DNA from 3 places in the Halobacillus sp. GSS1 genome. Region 2 is predicted to be linked to each of the others. Evidence: predicted binding sites of a transcription regulator. Region 2 holds the regulator's gene; each other region holds the start of a gene.
What was found. The regulator LexA, encoded in region 2, represses DNA repair genes until DNA is damaged. The targets are predictions, from matches to a motif close to CGAACATATGTTCG.

Region 1 (9,940 bases), on a different contig from region 2:
TGGGTGATCCCGGAGGACTTGGCCGTGGTGGGCTTTGATAATCAGATGATATCTTTATTAATGGTCCCTTCCGTTACAACGGTTGAACAACCCGTAAAGCAAATGGCTGATAAAACGGTGGAAGTATTAATTCAACAACTTCTGCATCCTGGAGCTCTTGCCCCGCACAGATATGTCTACCCCCATCAGCTGCTTGTAAGAAATTCCACAAAACGAAAAAAACTATCCATCCAGTAGCACGGTCTGCCGGATGGGTAGTTTTTTTGTTGGGTTATTCGCTAAATGACTGGGTTGTGGAAGAAGGAAGAAATGGGCAAAAAAATAGCAGCCTTTGACAGCTGCTCCAAATCTTATGTTCTTTGTTATGTTTTTTGTGGAATACTAGACTTAGCGGGCCGGGTGGTCACATTCGTCGCAAATGTTGCCGTAGCAGTCAGCTTTTTCCTGGATCACATTCCCACAGTTGGAGCAGTGCTTTTTCGGAAGGTTACGGAAGAACTCAAGAACACTCATCATCTGTAAATCGCCTCCAATTAATTTTTAATGTAAAACCATTGTATTATAACAATATTCAGAAATCAACAATCTGTTATAAAACAATGTGCAATTAGGCCAAAAGTTTTAGGAGTGATCATAATGAAAGTGACAATTATCGGTTATTGGGGAGCTTATCCTGCAGCAGGTAGTGCTACTTCTGGGTATTTATTTGAAAAAGATGGGTTTTCGATGCTTGTCGATTGTGGAAGTGGAGTGTTGTCACGCCTCCAACAGTTTAAGAAGGTAGAGGATTTGGATGCGGTCGTTCTTTCTCACTATCATCATGACCACATCGCAGATATCGGTCCTCTTCAATATGCGTTTCTTGTTCAGAATACCCTTGCTGGAACAAATGAAACGCTCCCTATCTATGGACATAAAGAGGAGAAAGGGAAGTTTGAAACCTTAACCCATCAATATACGAAAGGAATGGCCTATAATCCTGACCAAACGTTGGAAGTAGGGCCTTTCTCCATACAATTTCAAAAAACGAATCATCCCGTCCCTTGCTATGGTATGCGGATTTCTGATGGGGAGGACACGGCGGTTTACACAGCAGATACAAGCTATTTTAAAGAGTGGGCAGAATTTTCCAGTAATGCGGATCTTCTTATTACAGATACAAACTTTTATAAGGACATGGACGGCAAGAAAGCAGGGCATATGACGAGTACTGAAGCCGCTACTATAGCTGAAGAGGCTAATGTGAAAAACTTATGGCTCAGTCATTTGCCACACTTTGGGCAGCTGACGAAATTGCGTCAGGAAGCAGAGGATATCTATAGTGGAACCATTCAACTGGCGGACGAAGGGCTGACATGGAGTAAATGAATTGTCTCCAAGCCTCTAAACGATTACAATGGTACATGGACAATACGGACTGAAAGGATGAAACACATGCTTTTTATTGACCATGAGGGAATAAATGATCCTCGTATTAACTTGGCCATTGAAGAATACGCATTAAAGAATCTTGATATCAACGACACTTACTTACTGTTCTATATCAACGAACCTTCCATCATCATCGGTAAAAATCAAAATACGGTGGAAGAAATCAATACAAGCTATGTAGAAGAGAACGGAATTCATGTCGTTCGCCGTCTTTCTGGCGGAGGTGCGGTATATCATGATCTCGGAAACTTGAACTTCAGTTTCATTACAAAGGACGATGGGGACAGTTTTCATGATTTCGCTAAGTTTACAAAACCTGTAACCGAAGCGTTGAAAATGTTAGGTGTAAACGCAGAATTGTCAGGGCGTAATGATATTGTGGCAGAGGATGGTCGGAAAATTTCGGGGAACGCTCAATTTTCTACCCGGGGCCGCATGTTCAGTCACGGCACATTAATGTTAGATTCAGAAATCGAGAACGTTGTTTCTGCTTTGAACGTGAAAACAGAGAAAATCAAGTCGAAAGGAATTAAATCGATTCGTAGTCGAGTAGCAAACATTTCCGAGTTTCTGGATGAAAAAATTTCTATGGAAGAGTTCAAGAACTTGATCCTCCGCTATATCTTCGATGTCGAAGATGTGAAGGATGTGCCTCAATATAAATTAACGAAGGTAGATTGGGACAATATTTATAAGCTGGCTGAAGAACGTTACAAAAATTGGGACTGGAATTACGGCAAATCACCGAAGTTCAATATCCAGCATACGAAGCGAATTGAGGGTGCTGGAAGCTATGACATTCGTCTTGATGTAACCAAAGGACATATTCAGAACGCAAAGATTTTTGGTGATTTCTTTGGGGTTGGAGACATTAATGACATTGAAGAAACTTTAATCGGCGCGAAGTATGAACGCCAGGCGATATCTGAAGCTCTAGGTAATGTGGATGTTTCTCACTACCTGGGTAAAATCAGCAAAGAAGACTTTCTTGATATGGTCTATTAATAAAAAAGGAACGGTCCATTGATGAGGACCGTTCCTTTTTTATATGACAATCCTAGTGCCTTAGGTCGACAAATGTTGCTAAAAAGTTTTCAGTATTTTATAATTATATTGAAAATTACTAAAATGAATGACTATTCATTCATAATTTCGAGGGGGAGCATACATGAATCTAAGCGAACAACTGTCGCTCACGGCTCAGCGTTATCCTGCAAAAGATGCCTACATATTTCAAGGGCAGCGGGTAAGTTATCAAGAGTTTGATGCAACAGTCACTAAATTCGCTTCTAAGTTGTCTGAACTGGGCTATGAAAAAGGGGATCATTTGGCGCTTGTGAGCGGAAATAGTCCCTTGTTCATGATTGGACTTTACGGAGCACTCCGAGCAGGAGCAACCGTCATACCGATTAATCCTACGTACACTGTAGATGAAATGAGCTACATTTTGAAAAATGGAGACGTTAAGGCTGTCATCACGATGGATGTATTGATCGAGAAGTTTGAAGTTATGGACCATGATCTTGATGTCGGCCACTATTTTGTAGCAGACACCGGGACAGGGGTGGATTTGCAGACATCTTCCTTGAATGGAAAAATGAAATCGTTTACAAAAGTTGTCGGTGAGGGTCGTTTAGATTATGAGACCCCTTCTCTCGATGATCAGGATGTAGGAGTTATTCTATACACTTCTGGAACGACAGGGAAACCAAAAGGCGCGATGCTCACACACCAGAACTTATACTCGAATGCGACGGATGTAGCGGATTACCTGGAATTCACCTCGGAGGATCGTGTGATTGCTACGTTACCGATGTTTCATGTTTTCTGCTTGACGGTCTGCTTAAATGCACCGGTCATGAATGGTGGAACCGTACTAATCGTACCTAAATTTTCTCCTCAAGAAGTATTTGCAACGGCAGAAGAACATCAGGCAACAGTGTTTGCCGGCGTCCCGACCATGTATAACTATTTATTACAGACAGGTAAAGAACAGGCACCAACGTTCCGCCACATGCGCCTTTGCATTTCTGGAGGTTCCTCTTTGCCGGTCGCTTTATTGGAATCATTCGAAAAACAGTTCAACGTACGTGTGTCAGAAGGCTATGGACTATCCGAAGCCTCTCCAGTTACAGCTTTCAATCCCCTGGACAGACCAAGAAAAGCAGGGTCCATCGGGCAAAACATTAAAAATGTCGAAAATAAAGTGGTGGACGAACTTGGTGAAGAGCTCCCTGCCGGTGAAGTGGGCGAACTGATTGTCAGAGGGCCGAACGTCATGAAGGGATACTATAAACTTCCTGAAGAAACTTCTGTCACAATCAGGGATGGTTGGTTATATACAGGGGACATGGCTCGACAGGATGAAGACGGATATTTTTACATTGTCGATCGTAAAAAAGATATGATTCTTGTCGGAGGATACAACGTTTATCCAAGAGAAGTAGAAGAAGTATTGTACCAACACGAAGATGTCACAGAAGTTGCGGTCGTAGGAGCACCAGATCCGGAGCTTGGGGAGACGGTCATAAGCTTCGTTGTCTCTAAAAACCCAACGTTGACAGAAACACAACTAAATGAATATTGCCGTGAGCACTTAGCGAAGTATAAGGTCCCTTCACGTATCGAATTTATGTCTGAGCTTCCTAAAAACACAACAGGGAAAATTCTTCGCAAAAATTTACGCGAACAACTTACGAACTCAAAATAAGTTCAATCTTCCATTAAAGCTCAAAGTCTCCTGGACTTTGAGCTTTTTAATTGAAAACATTTTTTATTAAAGCCAACTCTAGTTGAATTTGCAACTTTTTCTTATTTGAGACGTAAGAAATAAAAAGAAGGGGGATGAATGATGAAAGAATTGTATGAATCACTAATGGTAGCAAGAAAAAGATATCTTGAGAAAGAACGTTTACATAGAGAAAGGGAACAATTGAAAAAAGAACATATGGAACTACGCGCTAAAGAACAGCACTACCTAGAAAAGCTCAATGAAGAGCAAGAAGATGTGGAAAAGCTGGAGAGCATGAGTCTTACAAATTTATTCGTTACGATTACAGGTAAGAAGCTTGAGAAAATGGAAAAAGAAAAGCGGGAGGCAATTGAGGCACGGTTGAAGTGGAGAGAAGCTCATCAATCTGCTCTTGAGGTGGAGGAAGAAGCAGAAACCCTGTCTGAAAGAATCGCTGCTTATGGAAACCCAAAAGTGGAGTATGACCGGCTGTATCAAAGAAGAAAGGAAATCCTTATTGCTAAAGGTGAGAAGAAAGGAGGGCGTTTGGTTGAACTTAGTGAACAGCGATCGATGCTCCAGGCGGAGTTGGTTGAAATCAATGAGGCAATTGATGCAGGGCAATCTGCCATGCGGGCATTGGAAGAAGCAACGGTTTCGTTGACATCTGCTGAAAACTGGGGAGCGTTGGATATGCTTGGTGGTGGCTTGCTGACTACAGCAGTCAAGCATTCGAGAGTGGATGATGCGGATACCGCCATCCATACCGCACAAAGGTATTTGCGGAAGTTCGCAAATGAGATTGAGGACCTCGGCACACATTATGATATTCGTATTCAAATGTCTGGCGGTTTGACGATTGCCGACTATTTCTTTGATGGCTTACTTGTGGATTGGTTTGTTCAAAATAAAATTCAATCTTCTCATAAAGAAGTGAGGGAAATTAGAAAAAAGACTCATGAAGTGCTACTTGATCTTGAGACACTACGTCGTCAATTTGAAAAAGAAGAAGGGGCATTCACAGAAGAGATGGATTGGATTATCCGTTCTATATAACTAGAATTTCGAGTTGTCCTATGTCATTTACTAGAAAATTCGCACCAGTTTGCGGACCTCCGCAACTTTTTTTCGGTGAAGGTTGTCCTAGGATATATTACAATAGAAACAGATAAGCGGTGATGCTTATTTATCTCATAACTATTTATGATTTGGTTGTCATAAATAGGTCAGTAACGTTGTTTACTGATGAGTGTCACGGAAAAGTCTTTCCTCTCAAAAGCACTTTTCCAACAATTTATTCCCTCACTCAAAAGTTAACCAGTCGTCTCTTTTGGCCCATGCTCACGTGAGCATGGGCACTTTTTTTGTGCCTGCCCTTTTAAATATAAGCTCCCTATTCTTGAAGACTCAGTTTAGAGATGTTCGTGTGATTCTAGGGGCTCAGGGAAAAGGTTCGTCTTGCTCCATCGTCCAGACACTCGCGTCATAAGCAGAACAGCAAAGGAATGAAAAACACATTCCGTTGCTGTTCTGCTTATGCCAGTCGTGTCTACCAGGACGATTCCGCATTTGAACACTTTCCATGGGGCGGGCGGTGAGCCTCCTCAGGCTATGCCTTCCGGGATCTCACCTGTCCCACTCGTCCCATAGGAGTCTCACCGCGCTCCCGCGGAAAGCGAGCTATTCCCTGTAGCCCCCCTCCACTCAATAAAAGTTTCGAAACTGAGTCTTCAACAAACCTGCCATTTACTTAAATAACTTGTATGTGGCTGAGCTTTGGATTTGAAAGTATGAGCTTTGCTGATTGTGTTTAAAATAACGGAACGATGGATGGAAGGGAGCGTAAAGTTGTGAAAAAATTAAAGGGTCAAGTGGTTTTGGTGACTGGTGCGAATCGTGGACAGGGAAGGGCCATTGCGGAATATTTATTGTCTCTTGGAGCATCGGTGGCGTTTGGAGCACGAAATATCCACCTTGCTGAAGAGGTGGTGGCAGCGTTAGGATCTTCGGAAGCATTGGCTGTACAGTTGGATGTAACGAAGAATGAGGAGTGGACGGCTGCAATAGCTGAGATCGTCCGTAGGTACGGGCGGTTGGATGTACTTGTAAACAACGCTGGTCTTTTAATCCGTAAGCCTTTTATAGAGATGAAATCAGAGGAATACGAGCAATTGATCCAAGTAAATCAGCTGGGGGTCTTTTACGGAATGCAGGCAGCTGTACCTTATATGATCGAACAGGGCAAGGGTTCTATCGTGAACAACTTATCCATTTCTTCTTTTGCTCCGATTAGCCAGGCATCCGCTTACGCGGCAACGAAAGCATCTGTGGTGGCTATGTCGAAAGCTGCAGCTATTGAACTCGGGCCGTACGGAGTTCGTGTCAATATGGTTCACCCAGGGGGAGTTGAAACCGAGATGGCGACAGAGGGGAAAGGGGTACCGGAATTTTATCATTCTATCCCGCTCGGTAGAATCGGGCAGCCCCTGGAAATAGCTAAAGCTATTGCTTTCCTTGCTTCTGACGACAGTTCCTATTGTACGGGAACAGAAATCGTTGTGGATGGTGGGATGACATTAGGGACGGCGGATCGGTGATCATTCAGGCTTTTTGTAGGTAATCATAAATTCTTCTTTTGTAAGATAAAAGTCACGTTCTGGTCTTTGTTGTAACAAATGATGATTTTCAAGCTTATAATAACTTACCCGTTTGTATGGGTCATCATCTATGATTGGCAGTTCCTGTGTCTGTTTCATATATTGGTCGACGGCATGTTGAACGAGATCGATATCCAATGCAAGATCCCGGTCCTGTTCTTCAAACAACTCATAGGTCTCCCGGGACATGTAAAAGTTTTGAATGGGCACAGCTTTTAAGTAGGGGGATAAAAGTTCATAGTCCAGGGTGAGGTCCTCTTTGATGATTACACTTAGAGGGACATCGCTGGGCTTAGCATCCGCGTAGGCGTGGACGGCTTTTCGGACATCGTGTATGGATAAATCCTTCTTCTCTAGTTTCGACTTCTTGTTTTTTCGACTCCACATGTGTATTCCTCCTAAAATGAATTTTGCTTGAGAGGTGTTTCAAATGAAAGATCAACCGGTTCAGCCTGAACTCGATTTCTTCACATTACTCAATCCTGACTTTGGTCGTGGTGAAGAGCAGAGAGGAAACAAAGGGCAGAAAGAAGAAAAGGTGTAATTGTAGTATAGCAGAATCGTTGAAATGAAACATTTTTTAAAATGTTTAGACTTTTGTCGAGTGATTTGGTAAATTAAAGAAGATGAGCGGTAGGTTCGACCTGAGTGTAGAGCTGCCGCCACTTGAAATGAAAGAGGTGTTGTAGTGGATGACATTTGTTCATGGAAAAGAATATGAGATTAACCCTCAGACGATTGCTCTTATCGCCAAAAATACAGAGGGTGGACAAGCTTTTACGGAAGTTATGGAGACGGATGAGCGCTTTGTCATTTCAAAATGTCCAAGTGGTCTTATCGATCGTTCCTGCCGTTACTTTGCAAGCAGCCTCGATGGTCGGATTGCTGGCACAAAGCAGCTGACCGGTTACACGCACAAACCCCCGATTGTCATATCAGAAGCGATGGGCATTTATTTCTTCCCGATTATCTCCCCGAAACGAAAAGACTGTTCCTGGATCGCCCATAAATATATTCGCTCCTACCGTGGAGAGCCTAATAAAACAACGACTGTTCAATTCACGAACGGGATGTCTGTCAACCTTCCCGTTTCTGATGGCATGTTCGCCAATCAAGTTCAACGCACCGCTCATTTGCGCGTCATTCTTGAAGACCGTTTCCATTCGACACCTGTGGTTGCTGATCATCGTGCTGAACGGATTGCTGAGACCTTCTCATAAGCTCAAACAGAATATTTTCCACTTTTTTTCGAATGGCTGGATTGAAATAGTTGCGCTTCTCCTCATATCCATGAGCTAAAAAAAGGAAAGAGGTAAATGAATCGTTCCTCCCGGATTCAACGACCTGCAATTTCATATGATCCATTTGTCTTCTTAGTTCTCTCCGTTCCTTTCGCGCTTCCAGCTCCATTTTTCCGAGCATCTCCATGTACGGCTCCTTGATTTTGAATTTCCCATGTTCCATGTGTTTCCGATCCTGCCTGATAACAGTGATGGCCATAGATAAAAACAAATAACGGGAAGCGAGATCCAATTCTTTTTGTTTTAGATACCTCATGTCATTCTCCTCCGAATACGAACAAGTGTTCTTGTTTGTATTATACCACGGAAAGGTCCAATGTATGCAAGATAGTTTTACAAAAAGGTTGAAAATGGCAGGAAGGGGAAAAGCTAGATAAGGACGCACATACTGGTAGGCATGGAGCGGGATTTCAGATAAAATGGAGAAAAGCATACACTGGTCACTAGTGTACATAAGGAGCAGCATCATGGATTCAGTGTTTGAAAAAATTAACCAATGGCGCCATTTAGCGGAGAATGATCAACTATTTGATTACATCATAAGACAGCTTGAAGGATTGGAACGGTTTGGACCAATTCCGGGCATCCTATTCCCTCTTATTGAAGCGTTTTTGCCGATTTTGCCACTTGTTGCCTTTGTTTTGGCCAATGCTGTGGTGTATGGGTTGTTCAAAGGATTTCTTTATTCATGGCTTGGGGCTGTTTTTGGATCGTTGTGTGTATTTTTTATTATTCGCCGATTAGGGGACAAGCGTTTATTCAGGAAGATTACAAAGCAAAAGCAAGTGAAGAAAGTGACGAAGTGGGTGGAGGAGCATGGGTTTGGTCCATTGTTCTTGCTCATGTGTTTTCCCTTTTCCCCCTCATCGATCATTAATGTGGTTTCTGGATTATCCAATGTCAGTCGTCAGCAATTCATCCTAGCCGTCCTTTTGGGCAAAGCCGTCATGATTTTTACAATCGCCTATGTAGGTTCAAGCATCGCATCGTTTGCGCAGAATCCAGTGAAATCGATTGTTGTCGGTGTTTGCATTCTGCTTTTCTGGGTGCTTGGGAAGTATATCGAGAAAAGAATACAAATAAAGGCGGAACAGAAAGCGTACAGCGGGGATTAAGTTTGTCTCCGCGAGGGTAAAATGTTTGTAGCATACCACGTGGAGGCGCAAACAATGAAAAAATATAAAAGAGCGATCAGAACAGTATTACTCGCCCTGTTGCTGGCTTTTGTGTTCCGCTCTTATTTATTCGCAAGCTACATTGTAGACGGCGAATCGATGGAGCCTACGCTCTATGACGGGAATTTACTAATGGTCAACAAAGCGGTTTATGATTGGCAGGATATCGGAAGACAGCAGGTGATCGTTTTCCATGCAAATGAAGAAGAGGATTATGTGAAGCGCGTCATAGGAATCGGCGGGGACGAGATTGCCGTTCGAGATGATCAGTTATACATCAATGGTAAACGTGTCGACGAAAGTTACCTCGATTCACTCCGTCCGAATGACGGTCTGCCTTTTACGGAAGATTTCACGTTGGAAGAGGTGACGGGGCATCAGACGGTCCCAGAAGGTCATTTGTTCGTCATGGGGGACAACAGACGGGACAGTCTGGATAGTAGGTATTTCGGGTTTGTACCTGCTGATACCGTTGTAGGAAAAGTGGATGTACGCTATTGGCCCATGAACCAACTCGGCGTACAGTTCTAAAACGCAACCGTCCTTACCGGGCGGTTTTTTTTATGTCTATCGTTATTCAACTATATGGCAGAATTGTTGAAGAATCAGTATCGAGATATTTTCGGGATTCGTTACGCTATTGGG
Region 2 (9,940 bases):
TGGAAGGCTTTGATCCCAACCTTCAGGAAGTTCACCACGAATCGCACGCTCAAACTCTTCAGCAAGTTCAGGATGCGCCTCTTTGTACTGAGCCAATAGATTGTTCCAGGATTCTTCTTTATCCTGACCATTTTGCTGAACTTTATCTTTGAAGTCCTGATAAACTTCTTCAGGTACGTGGAACGGCTCATGTTCCCACTCATAGAACTGCTTCGCTGCTGTTACTTCCTCTTCACCTAGAGGAGCACCATGAGAAGCAGACTTACCAGACTTGTTAGGAGATCCATATCCAATGACCGTTTTCACTTCAATCATTGTGGGCTGATCAGTGTTTGCTTTAGCTTTCTCTAAGGCTTTCGCAACTTCTTCTGTATTCGTGCCATCCTCTACACGGATGACCTGCCACCCATAAGCTTCATATCGTTTTTCGACACTTTCGCTGAAGGAACGGTCAAGATCACCATCAAGAGAAATATCATTGGAATCATAAAGAACGATCAATTTACCAAGGCCAAGGTGACCGGCAAGAGAAGCAGATTCCTGTGATACTCCCTCCATCAAATCACCATCACCGCAAATTGTATATGTGTAATGGTCAACGACGTTGTAACCTTCACGATTATATTTCGCAGAAAGATGAGCTTCAGCCATCGCCATTCCGGTCGCCATTGCAATACCTTGTCCAAGGGGACCTGTAGTTGCTTCTACACCGTCTGTGTGACCAAACTCTGGGTGACCAGGGGTTTTGGAATCCCATTGACGGAACGACTTAAGGTCGTCCATCGTCACATTATAACCAGATAGGTGGAGCAGGCTGTAAAGAAGCATAGATCCGTGTCCAGCTGATAGGACGAAACGGTCACGGTCGAACCAGTTCGAGTTTTTTGGATTGTGATCCATGAACTGAGTCCATAGCGTATACGCCATCGGCGCTGCACCCATTGGCATCCCCGGGTGGCCGGAGTTTGCTTTTTCTACTGCATCGATTGTTAAAGTTCTAATCGTATTGATTGATGTTTGTTCAAGGCTGTTTGCCATGTTCAACATTCCCCTTTCTTTTCAGGTATATGTACCATGTATTATCCTATAATGAAAATCGTTTCGAAACAAGCTTTGTGCAAAATTTCGCACAGCCTCAGACCTAATTTCCCCCTTATCCAAGGAATTAAACAAGAAAAATCCGCATTCGAAATTTTATCGAATACGGACGAATGATCAGGATTAATTCTTTTTCTCGTTCTTTTGCATTTGACGAAGCTTTTCTGGAGTTACGTCATTCCCTTTCGGATCAATGACGGTCACACCTTTAAGCTGATTTTTGAAGGATGCACGGGCATTTTTCAAATATTCCTGGCGCAGCTTCTGCTGCTCTGCTTTTTCTTCCTTCGAGAGCTCTTCCTGCTTAGATTTATTAGCTAGTTCATTTATACGATTAATTTTTTCTTTTGATAACATAGATCCTTCTCCTTTACTCATAGTCTGGATCGTAAAAACATGAAAAAGACAAGAAATCCAAAGATCCTTGTCCGTATATCTAATATTATCGTGATTCTTCTTCTTTTTCAAGCGATAGGTACTCCTTGTATCTACGATGCACCGTAGCTTTTGATACGTCATATCCCAAACCTCTCAAAGTCGCTGCAATATCTTTGAAGGTCAAATCATTTTTCCTTAACCGAACAACCTCCTCAATGGGAAACTCGATTCTCTCACGTCCGGGTGCCTGATCACGATTGGATAAGTTGGCGGATGGATCATAGCCGCCCTCAACCGCTTTTCTCATCCCACGCCGTATTTTCATATTATGTATCTTCCTTTGGTATTCTTCTACGATGCCGACAATCTGTAAAACCATCGAATCCGATTCCGATAACTGGAGCTCCCCCTGGTTAGATAGGGAGTACACCTTGATCTCCAACCGGTTTAATTGATGGAATAAAGCAATCTTCGTATTTCCCCTGCCTAAGCGTGTTTCATCCTGTATCAATAAGGCATCCGCACGCCCGGAAGAAAAACATTCCAGCATGCGGAAAATCCCTTCACGTTCAATATCGTAACCACTAGCTTGCTCTTCAATACAATCAACAACTTCGAAATCATGACTGTCCGCCATGGATATCAATTCAGCTCTTTGTCGTTTTAATGAAGTCACTTGAGCTTCTTTTTCCGTACTTACTCTGCAATATAAAATCACTTTCAATGTATATGTTCCTCTCTCTTTCTCTATTATACAGCTGTGACCATAGAATAATAGAGAATGATAAAACTCACAATAAAAAGAATAATGTAGGTGTAATCCAGCTTAGATAATTTGTTAAACATTGATAACCCCTCCGTTTTCCTTAGAACGAACGTTCTTAAGAACCTGTGTTCGTGTTTGTTACTTCTCATTATATACGAACACAAGTTCTTGTCAATGGTTTTTTCGAACGCGTGTTTGTATTTTTGAAATATAAGTGGTACAATGTGGTTACTATAATCCTATGTACGAGGTGCTAATCTATGAGTAAACTTTCAAAGCGGCAGCAGGAAATACTAGATTTTATTAAAGAACAAGTTTTAGCAAAAGGATATCCACCATCCGTAAGGGAGATCGGCCAGTCCGTTGGTCTTGCTTCAAGTTCGACTGTGCATGGTCACTTATCCAGATTGGAGAAAAAAGGATACATCAGACGCGACCCGACCAAACCTCGTGCCATTGAAGTGATTGAATTAGAAGAAGATCACAGCATCCCAAGAAGTGAAGCTTCTTACGCTCCAGTAATCGGTAAAGTCACGGCGGGTTCACCGATTACTGCTGTTGAAAACATTGAAGAATATGTCCCTTTACCAGATACACTTGCAGGGTCGGATGACAACACATTCGTACTAATCGTACAGGGTGAAAGTATGATTGAGGCAGGAATTCTTGATGGAGATATGGTGATTGTGAGACAACAACAAACCGCCCAGAACGGTGACATCGTTGTCGCGATGACTGAAGACGAAGAAGCCACGGTGAAGCGTTTCTTCAAGGAAAGAAATCACGTTCGTTTGCAGCCTGAAAACGCAACAATGGAACCGATCCTGCTACAGGATGTATCCATTTTAGGGAAAGTCGTCGGCCTTTACAGGACCGTACACTAAAAGAAAGAGGCGAGTTAAATAAACTCGCCTCTTTCTTTATTTATATCAAGCCCTATGACTTTTACGGGAAAAGTTTTCACTTATTTTCGATCATAAAGAGAATCCTTCTTGAAACACAAAAAAACCCTTGAAGTAAACCACTTCAAGGGTTTTATATTTAATATGTCTGTAGATATTGTTCGCGTTCCCACGGATGAACCTGTGTGCGGAACATATCCCATTCGATTTCCTTCGCTTCAATGAAGTGTTCGAACAGGTGCTCGCCGAGAGCTTCTACCATGATTGGATCTTGATGCAGCTCTTCCAATGCATCATATAGAGTGGCTGGGAGATCTTTCACTCCGTGCGCTTCCCGTTCTTTTTTATCCATCACGTAAATGTTTCGGTCGACAGGAGCAGGTGCTTCCAGTTTATTTTCTACGCCATCAAGTCCAGCAGCAAGAAGGACCGCCATCGCCATGTATGGGTTCGCTGAAGGATCCACACTGCGGACTTCGATTCTTGTGCTCAACCCACGGGATGTCGGTACGCGTACGAGTGGACTACGGTTTTGACCGGACCATGCAACATAACATGGAGCCTCATAGCCTGGTACAAGACGCTTGTAAGAGTTGACGGTAGGATTTGTCACGGCTGTGAAGTTCGTTGCATGCTTGATGATGCCTGCTGTGAACTGGTAAGCGACTTCTGACAATTGTTCCTTCCCTTTCTCATCGAAGAAAGCATTTCCCTTTTCATTGAAAAGAGACATGTTCGCGTGCATACCCGATCCGTTTACACCGAACAATGGTTTAGGCATGAATGTTGCATGCAGACCATGTTGCCGTGCAATGGTTTTTACGACGAGTTTGAATGTTTGGATATCATCGCAATGCTTGACAGCATCTGCGTATTTGAAATCAATTTCGTGCTGACCTGGAGCTACTTCGTGGTGAGAGGCTTCGATTTCAAAGCCCATTTCCTCAAGCTCAAGGACAATATCGCGACGGCAGTTTTCACCAAGGTCGGTCGGTGCCAAGTCGAAATAGCCACCTTTATCATTCAACTCCATCGTCGGTTCGCCTTTTTCATCTAATTTAAATAGGAAAAATTCAGGTTCTGTACCAATGTTGAAAGCAGAAAAGCCGAGTTTCTCCATTTTTTTGATGTTACGCTTTAAATTGTAGCGCGGGCATCCTTCAAAAGGAGTTTGGTCTGGGTTGTAGATGTCACAGATGAATCGTGCGACCTTCCCTTTTTCTGAAGTCCAAGGGAAAACGACGAACGTATCCAGGTCTGGAACCAAATACATGTCAGACTCCTCGATACGAACGAATCCTTCAATGGAGGACCCGTCAAACATCATCATGCCATCAATAGCTTTATCCAACTGGCTTAGTGGGATTTCCACGTTTTTGATCGTACCAAGCATATCCGTAAACTGAAGGCGGATAAACTTGACGTTTTCCTCATCGATTTTTTTGTAGATTTCTTCTTTTGTTAAACCCATTGAATTTCTCCTCTCAACACAAAATTAATGGAAGAACCTCGACATTTCTCCCTGCCTGATTGCTAATTTACCTTGTCTTCCCGCTGTGAATAGTTCTCGTTGCAGCATACGACGAAGTTCTTTTTCGGTAAGTTCATTGTGTACTTCCTTCACTTGATCCTCATCATATACCTCATTATCTGGCTGATCATTCAGCTTCAGAACTTTCTTGATTCCGGCCATGTTCACACCTTGATCGATCAGGTCTTTTATTTCGAGAAGACGATCGACGTCATTGAATGAAAACATGCGACGGTTACCTTCTGAACGGGCCGGCTGTACCAGCTCGTGCTGTTCGTAGTACCGGATCTGCCGTGCAGTAAGGTCTGTCAAGGATTGAACAATCCCCATCGGGAATAACGGCATGGAACGACGAATTTCATCACTCATCGATGTGCCACCTCCCCATAAGAATGATACTTTAATTATACGTCACGAAAGGGATATGTCAACATATGTGAGGAATGTTCACACAATTTAACGCTGTTTTTTGAAAGGGTTACCATTCCCGTAGCTTCAGGCTTTGACCATACCCTCTTCGATTAATTGTTCCACTGCCTGTACGACAGCGATCTTAACATGGGCATAGGTCAATCCACCTTGGACGAAGGCAGTGTAAGGGGGGCGAATGGGACCATCAGCGGTCAATTCGAGGCTTGCGCCCTGAATGAAAGTCCCTGCAGCCATAATCACTTCGTCCTCATATCCCGGCATGGCGCTCGGTTCGGGTTTGAAATGGGAATTCACCGGAGATGCCTGCTGGATGGATTGGCAGAATCTGATCATTTGTTCAGCCGTTTTGAAGTTGACGGATTGAATTAAATCCGTTCGTTTCTTATTATAAGCAGGATTCGTGTCGAAACCATATTCACTTAAATATTTAGAAGTGAAAATAGCTCCTTTCAAAGCTTCCCCTACGACATGTGGGGCTAGAAAGATGCCCTGATACATCTCCTGAAGGCTATTTAAACTCGGCCCTGTTTCCTTCCCTAACCCAGGAGCAGTCAAGCGGTAGCTGCATTTTTCAATCAAGGATTTGCTCCCTGCAATGTAACCACCGACCCTAGCAATTCCACCTCCCGGGTTTTTAATTAACGAACCAGCAATCAGATCAGCGCCAACTTCAAGTGGTTCCTTCATTTCTACAAACTCTCCATAACAATTGTCAACAAAAATAATCACATCTTCTTTGATTTCACGGACGAACTGTATAATCGACTGTAACTCGTCAATGAGAAATGATGGACGATCTTCGTACCCTTTGGATCGTTGGATGGCTACCACCTTCGTTTTTTCACGCATAGCTTCTCGAATTCTATCATGGGAAAAAGACCCGTTCTCTTCTAAAGGAACCGTTTGGTAACTGATACCAAAATCACGTAAAGAACCTGTATCCTTATTTCCTCCAGAACCAATGACTTCTCTCAGGGTGTCATAGGGCTCTCCTGATATGTAAAGCAGTTCATCTCCAGGTCGCAGGACACCAAACAAGGCAGTCGTAATCGCATGCGTTCCGGATATGAGCTGAGGTCTGACAAGGGCATCTTCCGCTTCAAATATTTCTGCATACAATGCTTCAAGGGTGTCCCGCCCAAAGTCATCATATCCATATCCCGTCGTCGGATTAAAGTGAGAATCGCTGACCCTCAGTTTATGAAAGGCCTTCAAAACCTTTTGCTGATTGTATTCGACAATCTCTTCCACGTGATCATGTTGAGGCTTAATTTCTTTTGTTACGCGTTGCTTCAATTCTTGAATATTCATGATGAGTCCTCTTCCTATCTTGCAGTATTTCGTTGATTCAACGTTTTCATTTATAATATTTGGTGTTTCAATGGGTGCTCCGGATGGATGAAACCATGAAGAGCGTACCCCTCTTTTTCTTCAAAGAAATGAATGCTTGTAATCATGCTGTAAGCCTTGAATTGCTGGAGCCGTTTCCCTTCAGAAGCTGGTAAGAAAACGTCATACTCGTCCCACTCTTCCTTTAAAACCTCTTCTATTTTATGAAGAACCCTTTTACGATCAATCGGATCATGTACGCTCACTGTCAGCGAAGGGAAAGAGTGGGGAATGAAATCCTCCTTAAGGAGATCTTTCTTATTGTAAACGGTCAGAACTGGCAACTGGCCAGCCCCAAGTTCCTCCAATAACTTCAATACAGTCTTTTCCTGCTGCATATGATCAGGGTGTGAAGCATCAACCATATGAACAATAAAGTCTGCTTCTGTCACTTCTTCTAACGTAGATCGGAATGCTGCAATAAGTGTCGTTGGCAGGTCCTGAATAAATCCTACCGTATCGGAGAGAAGCGCCAAAAAGCCAGAAGGAAGGCTCATCTGTCTTGTCAAAGGATCGAGTGTAGCAAACAATAAATCCTCTTCAAAAGACTGGCTGTCCGTTACTCTGTTGAAGAAAGTCGATTTACCAGCATTCGTATAACCGACGATCGCTACTTGAAAGGCACGGTTTTCTTTTCTGCGTTTTCGATACTGCTCACGTTGTTTGACAACCGTATCCAGCCGCTTCTTAATATCATCAATTCTTCTTTGGATATGCCGGCGGTCGGTTTCCAGTTTGGTTTCACCTGGACCACGCGTACCAATTCCTCCACCTAACCGGGATAAGGCAGTCCCTTGACCAGAAAGCCGCGGAAGCAAATATTGCAATTGAGCAAGTTCCACTTGCAATTTACCTTCCTTTGTACGTGCCCGTCCTGCAAAAATGTCCAGGATCAGCTGACTTCTGTCGATGACGCGAACTCCGATTCTGTCCGATATATTTCTAAGCTGACCAGGTGATAACTCATCATTGAATATCACCAATTCAGCTTCAGATTCCTCTGCTGCTTCTTTTATTTCTTCCAGTTTGCCCTCACCTAAATATGTAGCCGGGTGAACCCGGTCACGCTTCTGAGTTATGATTTTGCATACTTCTCCATTAGCGGTCTCAGTAAGTGATTGTAGCTCCTCCAAAGAAGACTGAAACCGTTCTTCTTGTTCGAATGGTTCTTTCCTGGCAACCAACACGACCATTTCTTTTTCCATCTGTCTCTTCACCTACTCTTCCATCTGCCTGTATCTTTTTCATCATAACAGAAAATCGTTTCCTATGAATGTACGAGTGTTTAGAACACGTCTGTTTCTTTTAATGGAACATCAAAGTCTTCTGCTTGAAGGGTCATCAGTGCTTTTTTCTTCGGGTTCGCTGTGCTGATTACTCTCCAGGCATGCTTTCGAATGGCTTCTTCAATGAGGTTCCTTACATAGCGGGCATTCGAAAAATTCTCCTCACGTCTTGAGTACATGTATGCGAGATGCTGAAAAAGTTTCCGTTCCGCTTCTTTTGTTAAACAATATTCCCTTTCTTCAATCATTCCAAAAGCAATCTGTGTAAGTTCTCTAGCCGAATAATCCTTGAATGAAAGCTGGATGGGAAACCTGGAAGCGAGCCCTGGATTTAGGGTCAGAAAATCTTCCATCTCCTCAGGATATCCCGCAAGAATAATAATGCATTCATTATGATGATCTTCCATGCATTTCACTAACGTATCAATCGCTTCTTTTCCGAAATCCTTTTCTCCACCTCTCGCTAATGAATAGGCTTCATCAATAAAAAGGACGCCCCCCAATGCTTTATGAATAAGATCCTTCGTTTTTTGAGCCGTATGACCAATATATTCTCCTACAAGGTCGCTCCTATCCGCTTCAATGAATTGCCCTTTCTCAAGCACCCCTACATCGCGGAATAAAGCAGCAACCATTCGCGCGATGGTCGTTTTACCCGTACCGGGGTTTCCGTGAAAGACCATATGCAGAACTTGTGCATTCGACTTCAATCCTGCTTCTTCTCTCTTCTTTGAAACGAGCACCTGGGCATAAATTTCTTTGACCCTGGTCTTTAGATCATCCATTCCGATGATGGAAGAAAAAAATTCCTCAATTTTCAAAAAAGGAGACCCTGTCTGTTTGAGGGCAGCTGCTTTCCGATCAGGAATCGCTTTTTCTTTAGATTCATTTAACACAATATTGATCGTGCTGCTTGTTCTCGCTGTTTTCGCTTGGGGTTGCACATCAATCCCTCCTCATTCTTCTTCATCATACGCGGAGGTGAGGTTCCCTGTGACAAACGCCCAAAAGATGAACGCACAACATCATTTCCTTTATCCATGAAAGAAGCGGAGGCCTTAAAAAGGCCTCCGCTTCTTTCGGTTTCATAAACCATTCACACTATTCTTTATCCAATGAAACATTTTTTACAGGAGCAAATGTTGAAATGGCATGTTTAAAGATTAATTGCTGCTTTCCTTCTGTCTCCAGCAAGACAGTGAAATTGTCGAAGGCTTTGACGATGCCTCTCAATTGAAATCCATTGAGCAGAAAGACAGTCACCTGCATGCGTTCTTTCCTTAATTGATTCAAATAATTGTCCTGGATATTAACCGATTGGGCCATGGATCTTCCTCCTCTTTTCTATCTGTAATAATACGATTCTACGCATTAGTCTATCTTTCCTGCTAAATCGCCTAAAATTGTTTCAAATTTCTCCTTGTAGTTTGAAGGAGATACTTCATACCAATGGATTTCCATCTTGTTCTTGAAGTACGTGTACTGACGCTTCGCATAACGTCTGGAATTGCGTTTCAGCAACTCAACTGCTTCCTCCAGGGTACATGACCCTTCAAAGTAAGGAATCAATTCCTTATAACCGATGGCCTGCATCGATTGAACGTCCTGCAACCCCTGTTCATACAGAAGCTGTACCTCTTTTACCAAACCTTGTTGAATCATCTGATCGACCCTTTTATTGATACGTTCGTACAATAACTCACGGTCCATCTCCAGTCCAATTAAGATCGGGTTAAAAGGAGATTCATTCTGCTGCTGTTGGTGGCGGTCACTCATTATCCGTCCTGTTGTTTCATAAACTTCAAGCGCCCGCAGCACCCGCCTTTCATTATTCGGGTGAATTTTTTCTGCTTGTTCGGGATCAATTTCAACAAGGCGTTTGTACATATAATCTCTGCCTTTTTCTTTCCGCTCTTTTTCAAGCTTCTCCATGATGGCAGGATTCTTTTTTTGTTCAGAAAAGTGGAAATCAAAAAGTGTTGCTTGTATGTATAAGCCTGTCCCCCCTACTAAAACCGGCAGCTTCCCCCGCTCATGGATTTCACTGATTAAGGTCTGCACATTCTCCTGGAACTCAGCAACTGAAAACTTCTCATCAGGGTTTTTAAAATCAATCATATGATGCGGAATACCCTGCATCTCCTCTTTAGTTACCTTC
Region 3 (9,940 bases), 820 kb from region 2:
TCGAAAAAGAGGAAGCGCCATTTAAGATTACGCGTGATGATGACGGTGCCTACGTCTTATATGGAGAGAAGATTGAATCACTCTTTAAAAGAACGGACTTCTCTCATGACCAGTCCATCAACCGTTTCGCTCGTCAGATGCGGAGTATGGGTGTGGATGAAGCGCTCAGAAAACGCGGGGCGAAAGATGGCGACACGGTAAGATTGATGGATTATGAATTTGAGTTTGTCGATTAAAGGGGAGGATTTTTCATGGCGGATTACAATGAGAAATTTTATTTAGTCCGTAGCGACATTCTTCCTGAAGCTATGATGAAGACCATTGAGGCCAAAGAGCTGCTGGAGCGGGGGAAAGTAGAGTCCATTTTCGAAGCAGTCCAGCAAGTGGGCTTATCCCGTAGTGCTTTTTATAAATACAGAGATGCTGTTTTTCCTTTTCAAGCGATGGTTAAAGAGCAAATGATTACATTGTTCTTCCACCTTGAAGATCGTAAAGGAACGTTGTCGAATTTGTTAATGACGGTTGCTAAGTCCGGTTGTAATGTTTTGACGATTCATCAGACCATTCCTCTTCAAGGCAAAGCCAATGTGACGCTCTCATTGAATACTTCCGGAATGGAAGACAGCATAGAAAAACTATTGCAGCAACTGCACAAGTTAGATTTTGTAGATCGTGTAGAGATCTTAAGTACGGGAGCTTAATTGGAGGGGAAATCATGACGGAACAACGGATCGGATATTTAGGACCAAAGGGTACGTTTACAAAAATGGCAGTGGATGCTTTGTTTGAAAGTGGAGAGTTCGTGGGCTACGAGAACATTCCTGCCTGTCTGGATGCAGTGGAGGCAGGGGAAATCAGTACGGCCGTTGTCCCCATTGAAAATGCGATTGAAGGTTCTGTACACTTGACGGTGGATTATCTTGTTCATCACGTCAACCAATCAATTATTGCAGAACTGACAGTCCCCATCAAACAGCACCTTCTCGTCCATCCGGATCATGACGGGGAAATAAAAAAGGTGTATTCTCACAGCCATGCCATTGCTCAGTGTCACCAGTACTTGCACACCAAGTACCCGAACGCTGAAGTGGAATACACCGCATCGACAGGAAAGGCGGCTGAAGTTGTAGCAAGTGAAGGCCCGGGTGTCGCTGCCATTGCCAACCATTTAGCAGCAGAGCAAAACGGTCTGAGGTTTATGGATACGGACATCCATGATTATGACAATAACCATACAAGGTTTGCGGTCGTCCAGAAGATCCCTACCACTTTGAAAGTAAAGGATCATCCTGTAACCAAGCACAAAACGACGGTTATGGTTACGTTGCCTAAAGATTATGTAGGAGCCCTCCATCAAGTACTCGCAGCCTTTGCGTGGAGAAAAATGAACTTATCTAAAATCGAATCAAGGCCGATGAAAACCGGCCTCGGCAACTACTTTTTCTTAATAGATGTCGATCAACCATACGATCACGTGCTTTTTCCTGGTGTGCAGGCAGAACTTGAAGCGTTAGGTTGTCAGCTGAAGGTGCTCGGAACGTATCCAAGTTACCAGATCGATGTGCCGACCCCTGTGAAATAAGCTTGACCCTCATAACCCCTGAATCCCTTTATTAATAGGGATTCAGGGGTTTGTTTATATTTTTCTTCAAATTATTATAGGCTTTTTCATCAATGTTTTGGCTTGTGTTGCATAGAGTGTTATGAAGCTATTATTGCCTTATTGTTTTTACAGAATTACAGGAAGGGAGTTGCAGATGTGAGAATTCACATTGTACAAAAAGGAGATACACTCTGGAACATTGCCAAGAAATATGGGGTCGACTTTGAACAGTTGAAATCCATGAATACCCAGCTTTCCAATCCTGATATGATTATGCCGGGTATGAAAATCAAAGTCCCTCAAGGTACAAAGCAAGTGAAAAAAGAGGCTCCTAAAAAAGAGGCCCCTAAACAACAAGCACCAGCACCTAAGAAGGAAATGCCTTCACAACCACCATATAAAGATACAACACCAAAGCCGATTCCGAAAATTAAAGAGGATGAGAAGAAACCGGCACCTAAAGGTGTCATGGAAAAACCGATGAAGCCGATGCAGCCTATTAACATGAATATGCCGATTACAATGCCGAGCATTGATCAACAGATGCAAAATTATTATACAACTTTCCACCTTCCTCAAATGCCGATGCCGCAGCCGAAAGAAGAATCACCTAAGGAGGCTCTAAAAGAGGAAGTAAAAGGAGAAAAAATGGACGATGTGAAAGGGATGCAGTCTCCGGAACAAGCTCCAATGCCTCAGCAGCCGTATTATCAACCCATGCAGCAACCCATGCAGCAACCAATGCAACAACCGATGCAGCCACAATTAATGCACACCGACTATTATTGCTGCCCGCCTTATCCAGTGATGATGCCGATGCATATGCCGATGTACCAACAACCGATGCCGATGAATCAGCCTATGCACATGATGGGGGATGAATCAAGCGATGATATGGTCCAAGGCGTGCAAGCCGGTGGGGACTGTGGATGCGGAGGAGAAAAAGGGCCGCAACCATATGGACCGATGATGGGGCCGTGGGGGCCGTCTCCATATGGCGCTCAGCAGCCATGGGAGCAGGCACCATATGGTGGGATGCAGCAACCGATGGGTTATGGTCAGCAGCCACCTCACATGGGATGGGGCCAGCCTCAGCAAGGATGGGGCCAACCGTACCCACAGCAAATGGGGCAGTGGGATCCCCAACAGATGGGCCAAGGATATCAACAGCCTTGGAGGGAAGATGATTTAGATGAAAGCTGAACACCGAATGGGCGATTCATACACGGATCGCCTTTTTCAATGGATGCAAACAGAGGAAAAGCTTCCCATTGAATATGAACAGACCATCAAGCCGAAGGTGTACAAAGTAAGGTATGAAGGAATGCCATTTATTTTGAAAGGGTACCGGAGATTTCATGTGATTGAAAAACAAGTGGAGTTTTTTGAACACTGGAATTATGCCTACAAAATAGCTGCAAGACCGTACCCTTTTTATGATCGTGTCTATACGATCAGTAAACTTGGTTGTGATTGGGCTTTATTCGAACGAGTGGAAGGAAGGCACGCAGATTTTAACCGGCATAAGGATCGAAAACAAGCGGTACGTATTCTGCACCATTTTCATCGAACGACGAAAGGGATTGGTGTATTATCCATTCCTAAGGACCCTTTATATGTCAAATGGGAAAGGCGCTTAGAACAATTTGAAGAAACGAAAGATGTATTCACTGAGTTACGGAACCGGGAAATGTTTCAGGAACTCCATGCTTGCATGAGCAAACGGTTAGAAGACTTTACCGATCATCCGTGGGGAGAGGTGGAGGAGAAAGCCTGGGACCGCCACGAATGGCTGCATGGAGATGTGGCTCATCATAATTTCATTGTGGGCACGGATAAGAATATAAAAATGATTGATTTTGATCTTTTGCATACCGGACCTCGTTTATATGACCACATTCAACTAGCTCAGCGGTTTTTACCATACGTGGAGCTTAGGAAATCTACTTTGCTGCCATATTTTCCTCACGTTTCAGACAAGGAAATCTGGTGGAAAGGAGTCCTCGTCCCCGCTGATCTTTTAAGGGAGTGGCTTTATGGATATCGGCTTAGCTTAAGGGAAGAAGCATCAATGACCCGACATATGAGAAAATTAGAAAAAGCATGGGAAAACCGGAAGAAGTTTGTCCGATATGCTGAGCATATGCTATGATTAGATATCATATGTGTGAAAGGATGAACAATCCGGTGGAACAAAAAGTTGAAAAAATCGTGTCCTGGCTTCAGGAACAAGTGAAAGAAGCAAAAGTGGAAGGATTAGTCGTTGGAGTCAGTGGTGGAATCGATTCCGCTGTCGTAGCTAATCTTATTAAGAAAGCATTCCCTGATCGCTCCCTGGGAGTCATCATGCCTTGCAAAAGTCAATCCGATGACCAAATCCATGCAAAGAGTGTTGTGGAAGCGTGTGACTTACCGGTAATGACAGTTGATTTGACGGAAACACATAAGGTCATGTTCTCTACCATTAAACAGCAATTGAACGATGCTGGATCTTTCAATGAAGAACAGGAAAAGTTGGCCGATGCTAATTTAAGAGCCCGTTTACGAATGAGTACCCTCTATACCATCGCCACTAATCATAAATACTTAGTTGTCGGAACAGATAATGCAGCAGAATGGTACACAGGCTACTTCACGAAGTTTGGAGATGGAGGTGTTGATCTGGTACCAATCGCAAACCTGACTAAAGGTGAAGTGCGGGAAATGGCTGAATATTTAGGTGTACCGGATGAAGTCATCCATAAACAACCGAGTGCAGGATTGTGGGAAGGCCAGACAGATGAGAACGAAATGGGCACAAGTTATGATATGATCGATCGCCACTTGAAGGGTGAAGAGATTCCTGATGAAGATCGTAATATCATCGAAGCGATGCATAAACGTTCCACCCACAAGCGCCAGCTGCCCCCTGCACCACCGAAATAATCTTGGTGAATATTGACAGACTAAAACATTCTTCTTGGACCCATAGTAAGGGTAAAAGGAGAATGTTTTTATGTGGAAAATCGTAAGTATGCTTATGTTGACCTCTTTATTTATGTTTGCTTGTCAGGCGGATGAAACCGCTGAACCGAAGGAAGAAGAATCATCCCCTTACCAACCTCTTGGTTATGCTCAAGATGGAGCGATCGAACGCCGCGGGCAAATTCCTACAGGGAAAGACAGTTATTTTAAACGTACAGCAGAGGAAGAGTTTAGAAATGCGAAGTATGGTGAAACCAACCGTTCCCACGACAATGATTTCAATAACGAAGATGCTATGGCTGTAGTGGAAAAAGTGAATGAATTGAAGGAAATCACGATGGCTCAAGCTTATTCGACTGATGATCGCATGTATGTGGCGGTCATGATCAATCCATATGATCTGAGAGATGAAACGATTCCGGAAAAGATAGAAGCCAAGGTGAAGCAAGTGTCGGATAAAGATTTGGTCGTCTATACGAATAACAATAGCTGGGATGAAATGAAAAACTTTAACTCAAGAGACAGGGAAGCACCTGATAAAATCAGAGAAAGGTTTAAAAACTTTTTTAATCAATAACAGGGGATAACGGTTCGCTTTCAAGAAAAAAGGGGATTGTGATATATTAGAATGTAGAGTCCAATGCTGATTAAACTTACGCTAAGGGACGATAAAGATTTGTTTGGGAGAGGAGAATGTCCAATGGCTGGCCATTCAAAATGGAGTAATATCAAGCATCGAAAAGGTGCTCAAGATGCGAAACGCGGAAAACTCTTCATGAAGCTTGCTCGTGAGATTTTCATGGCGGCGAAACAAGGAGGCGGGGATCAAGAAACCAATCCTGCGCTGCGTATAGCTGTAGATAAAGCAAGATCAAACAATATGCCGAAAGATAACATTGATCGAGCCATTAAAAAAGCGACCGGGGACCTTGAAGGGGTCAATTATGAAGAATATACGTATGAAGGATATGGTCCTGGCGGGGTAGCAGTTATGGTGAAAGTATTGACGGACAATAAGAATCGTACAGCTGCAGATGTCAGACATGCTTTCAATAAAAATGATGGAAACTTAGGGGAGAATGGGTGTGTCTCCTTCATGTTCAACCGCTCAGGTTATCTTGTGATCGACAGGGAAACAACAGAGGCGGATGAAGAAGAACTGATGCTTGAAGTCATTGAAGCCGGTGGAGAGGAAATGGAAACTTCAGAAGAACAATTTGAAATTTATACGGATCCTGAATCTTTTTCTGATGTGAAACAGGCCCTGGAAGCAAATGGGTATGCCTTTACTACAAGTGAAGTGACCATGATTCCTGAAACTTATACGGAACTTGGCGAAGAAGGCGTAGAAAAAATGTTGAAGCTGATTGATATGTTGGAGGATAACGACGATGTTCAAGAAGTCTATCACAATCTTGATGCTGATGAAGCGATCCTGGAAAAATTATCGTGATCTCCCTTTGCTATGATAATAACTTCTGTTTCTGGACACACTAGAAACAGAAGTTATTTTATTTAGGGGGGATCCTGTTATGAAACGATGGGCCTGGATTGTTGGATTAACCATAGGCGTTGCCGTATTGAGTTGGTCGATGATTGATCAAACTCAACAGAAAACCTTTAAAGATAACACGCCTCAAAGAGTCATCCAGGGTAAGCAGGAGCAAATAGAATCCGTGGAGACATTGGTGAAGCCGGAACCTTTGAAACTGACGGTCATTCTAAAGGAGCATTATATAGATGGTGTGACAGAAACGACAAAAAAAGAAGAAACCATTTGGTCTATGATGGATTTTTGGGCTTCGTACGAGGGATGGACGGTTGAAGAACAGCAGTTGGACAAAGTGGTTTTTCAGAGAGAAGTCGATGATATCTCTCCTTTGACAAAACAGACGGGGTATTTCGGATTGACAGAGGATGGCGAGCTAGCCGTCTTTCAAGGTCTTCCTGATCAAGGGAAGGTGATAGAATCCTTTAAACCAGTTCCCATTAAGCCGTTAGAAACTAAAAGAGAGAATGAATTAAAACAGGGCATAAAAATCAAGGATCATCGACACTTTGAGCAAGTCGTACGTCAATTTTCCAAACAAGATGAAGTATGAAAGACTTTAAAACAGCCACAAATCGTTGTGGCTGTTTTATGCCGTTTCAAAGGGGATCCACGGCTTTTTAGCATGGGCGAACATGTGCTTGTATGTTACAATAGGAAGGATAGCAATAAAGGGTAGAGAGGGAATTTTACAATGATTAGTTACGTGAAAGGTCAGTTGACGACACTCGATGAAGGGTCGATCACTATAGAAACAGGCGGCATAGGATACGAAGTGCTGTGCGCGAATCCATATCATTTTCAAGATTCAATGAGCAAGGAAGTCAAAGTACATACGTACCACTATATAAGAGAAGATAATCAATCGCTTTTCGGTTTCAAGAAAAAAGAAGACAAACAGCTTTTTGCTCAGTTACTAAACGTTTCTGGCATTGGACCAAAAGGAGCACTTGCAATCCTTGGAACAGTAAGTGTACCAGAATTCGTATCGGCTATTGAGCAGGAAGACGATAAATACTTAACGAAATTTCCGGGAGTCGGTAAGAAGACTGCTCGTCAGATGATCCTTGATTTAAAAGGGAAGCTGATTGTCTGGCTTCCTGATGAAGACAATGAGGACACTCTATTTTATCAGGATGATCTGACCTCGAAAGAGAAGCGGGCATTCGTGGACGACGCGGTTGAAGCATTAAAAGCCCTGGGTTATACAGAAAAAGAAGTGAAGATGGTTCGTACAGAACTTGAAAAAGCCAAGCATGGCAGCGTGGATGATTATGTCAGACAAGGGCTGCAGTTACTTATGAAATCTTAAGGGAAGGAGGAATGAATGTTGGAAGATCGCATGATATCCGGAGAACAACAGAACGCCGACCAGGAGATTGAGCTTAGTTTACGGCCGGAAACTCTGAAACAGTATATTGGTCAGGATCAAGTGAAAAATAATCTTAGCATCTTCATCGAAGCGGCAAAGATGCGGAATGAGCCCCTTGACCATGCACTGTTGTATGGGCCGCCCGGTTTAGGTAAAACAACACTGGCTTCGATCATTGCTAATGAGATGGGCGTCCAGTTTCGAACGACGGCTGGTCCAGCCATTGAGCGAGCCGGGGATTTAGCGGCAATTTTATCTTCTTTGGAACCCGGGGATGTCCTTTTCATTGATGAAATCCATCGCCTTCCACGTTCGGTCGAAGAAGTTCTCTATCCAGCTATGGAAGATTTCTGTCTTGATATTGTCGTAGGAACGGGGCCGAGCGCGCGCTCTGTAAGACTTGATCTTCCACCTTTCACGCTGGTCGGAGCTACAACGAGAGCCGGTTTGCTTTCCGCGCCTCTCAGAGATCGTTTCGGCGTGCACAGCCGTCTGGAATATTACGATACGAAAGCGCTTTGTTCCATCGTAGAGCGAACAGCAGAAATCTTTTCTGTTGAAATCGATGGGGCGGCGGCTGTTGAAGTCGCGCGTCGTTCGAGAGGAACACCGAGGATTGCCAATCGCCTGTTGAAGCGTGTCCGCGATATTGCTCAGGTGAAAGGGGAGACAGTCATCAGCAAGGCAACAACACAGGAAGCATTGGAAATGCTTCAAGTAGATGCAGAAGGTCTTGATTTTATCGATCACAAATTGCTGAAAGGGATCATGGACAGCTTCCAGGGAGGACCCGTGGGATTGGATACGATAGCGGCAACGATTGGAGAAGAACCTCAAACGATTGAGGATGTTTATGAGCCGTTCCTGCTGCAAATTGGTTATATCCAACGCACGCCAAGAGGCCGGGTGGTCACACCTAAAGCCTACACTCACTTCAACAGGGAGGTGCCTGGCTCTTGACGGGGTTTGGTAAAATCTTTATTGTAATAGGGATTGTGTTCATACTGATCGGTATAGTATGGAGTATATTTGGAAAATTGCCAGGCGATCTCAGCTTTAAAAAAGGAAACGTCACGTTTTATTTTCCCATTATGACTTCCATTATTGTGAGCATTGTCCTTTCGTTAATTTTCTATTTCATAAGAAAATTTTGACCGATTACACATAGAATAGGGGATTCACATGGATATTAAGCAATACGATTTTGATTTACCGGAGGAGCTGATTGCCCAAGTTCCATTAGAAGATCGCACGGCTTCCCGGCTCATGGTTTGTGATCGTTCAGAACAAACCATCGAACATCGGCATTTTTCTCAAATCACCGATTACTTAGAAAAAGGTGACTGCCTTGTATTGAATGACACCAAGGTTTTGCCTGCACGGCTGTACGGATCCAAAGACGGGACCGGTGGGAAAGTAGAGGTCCTGCTTCTTCATCAAACAGCACAGGATGAATGGGAAGTGCTGGTCAAACCTGCGAAAAAGGTGAAACTTGGTACAAAGATCATATTCGGAGAAGGAAAGCTTGTAGCCGAATGTACCGAATTGCAAAAGCACGGAGGACGCAAAGTAAAATTCAGTTACGAAGGTATTTTCCTTGAAGTACTGGAATCTCTGGGAGAGATGCCTTTGCCGCCATATATCAAAGAGCAATTGTCGGATAGAGACCGGTATCAGACTGTCTATGCAAAGGAAGAAGGTTCAGCCGCTGCCCCAACCGCTGGATTACACTTTACAGAAGAACTGTTAAAGGATTTGCAGTCGAAGGGGATTGAACTTGCGTATTTGACACTCCACGTAGGGCTTGGTACTTTCCGTCCGGTCAGTGTTGATCAAGTGGAGGAACATGATATGCATGCAGAGTTCTACCAACTGAGTGAAGACACAGCGAATCAGCTCAATGCAGTAAAAGAAAAAGGCGGAAGGATCATATCGGTAGGAACGACTTCCACCAGAACTCTCGAAACCATCATCCGTGATTACGGAACTTTTAAAGAGGCAAGCGGTTGGACGGATATCTTCATTTATCCGCCTCAGAAGTTGAAAGCCATCGATGGTTTAATTACAAACTTCCATTTGCCTAAGTCCACATTAATCATGCTTGTCAGTGCCTTTGCAGGACGAGATTTTATTTTGGAGGCTTACAAACAGGCGGTAGAAGAAAGGTATCGTTTCTTTAGTTTTGGAGATGCGATGTTCATAAAATGATCTTAGGGATCAACAGTGAGAAAGGGTAGAAATCATGGCAATCACATATGAATTGATTAAAACATGTAAGCAGACAGGCGCACGTCTGGGAAAGGTCCATACACCACACGGATCTTTTGAAACACCGATGTTTATGCCTGTCGGTACACTAGCAACCGTTAAGACAATGAGTCCGGAAGAGTTGGAGCGGATGGGTGCACAAATCATTCTCTCGAATACGTATCACTTGTGGCTTCGTCCAGGA

Region 1: J0K78_RS16220 (YhjD family protein) is a predicted target of LexA. The motif match lies at 8,395-8,408, and genes of this name have one in related genera.
Region 3: ruvA (Holliday junction branch migration protein RuvA) is a predicted target of LexA. The motif match lies at 6,747-6,760, and genes of this name have one in related genera.

The regions. Positions count from the first base shown of each region.
Region 1 is NZ_JAFLHE010000011.1:53,051-62,990, reverse strand. It holds gene J0K78_RS16265 (LacI family DNA-binding transcriptional regulator) at 1-237, shown strand, start outside; gene yhfH (protein YhfH) at 388-516, opposite strand; gene J0K78_RS16255 (MBL fold metallo-hydrolase) at 637-1,368, shown strand; gene lplA (lipoate--protein ligase) at 1,435-2,436, shown strand; gene J0K78_RS16245 (fatty acid--CoA ligase family protein) at 2,600-4,141, shown strand; gene J0K78_RS16240 (hypothetical protein) at 4,283-5,218, shown strand; gene J0K78_RS16235 (SDR family NAD(P)-dependent oxidoreductase) at 6,013-6,759, shown strand; gene J0K78_RS16230 (DUF3939 domain-containing protein) at 6,760-7,206, opposite strand; gene J0K78_RS16225 (competence protein ComK) at 7,512-8,039, shown strand; gene J0K78_RS16220 (YhjD family protein) at 7,960-8,376, opposite strand; gene J0K78_RS16215 (TVP38/TMEM64 family protein) at 8,588-9,235, shown strand; gene lepB (signal peptidase I) at 9,290-9,826, shown strand.
Region 2 is NZ_JAFLHE010000001.1:307,275-317,214, reverse strand. It holds gene tkt (transketolase) at 1-1,038, opposite strand, end outside; gene J0K78_RS01580 (DUF896 domain-containing protein) at 1,222-1,455, opposite strand; gene J0K78_RS01575 (YneB family resolvase-like protein) at 1,541-2,200, opposite strand; gene lexA (transcriptional repressor LexA) at 2,503-3,126, shown strand; gene glnA (type I glutamate--ammonia ligase) at 3,284-4,615, opposite strand; gene J0K78_RS01560 (MerR family transcriptional regulator) at 4,640-5,044, opposite strand; gene J0K78_RS01555 (methionine gamma-lyase family protein) at 5,171-6,418, opposite strand; gene hflX (GTPase HflX) at 6,469-7,701, opposite strand; gene J0K78_RS01545 (AAA family ATPase) at 7,782-8,726, opposite strand; gene hfq (RNA chaperone Hfq) at 8,884-9,108, opposite strand; gene miaA (tRNA (adenosine(37)-N6)-dimethylallyltransferase MiaA) at 9,154-9,940, opposite strand, start outside.
Region 3 is NZ_JAFLHE010000001.1:1,128,009-1,137,948, reverse strand. It holds gene obgE (GTPase ObgE) at 1-236, shown strand, start outside; gene J0K78_RS06025 (ACT domain-containing protein) at 252-701, shown strand; gene pheA (prephenate dehydratase) at 716-1,582, shown strand; gene safA (SafA/ExsA family spore coat assembly protein) at 1,760-2,806, shown strand; gene J0K78_RS06010 (phosphotransferase) at 2,796-3,755, shown strand; gene nadE (NAD(+) synthase) at 3,791-4,528, shown strand; gene J0K78_RS06000 (YhcN/YlaJ family sporulation lipoprotein) at 4,599-5,144, shown strand; gene J0K78_RS05995 (YebC/PmpR family DNA-binding transcriptional regulator) at 5,268-6,020, shown strand; gene J0K78_RS05990 (BofC C-terminal domain-containing protein) at 6,100-6,669, shown strand; gene ruvA (Holliday junction branch migration protein RuvA) at 6,811-7,428, shown strand; gene ruvB (Holliday junction branch migration DNA helicase RuvB) at 7,447-8,448, shown strand; gene J0K78_RS05975 (DUF2905 domain-containing protein) at 8,445-8,642, shown strand; gene queA (tRNA preQ1(34) S-adenosylmethionine ribosyltransferase-isomerase QueA) at 8,671-9,696, shown strand; gene tgt (tRNA guanosine(34) transglycosylase Tgt) at 9,728-9,940, shown strand, end outside.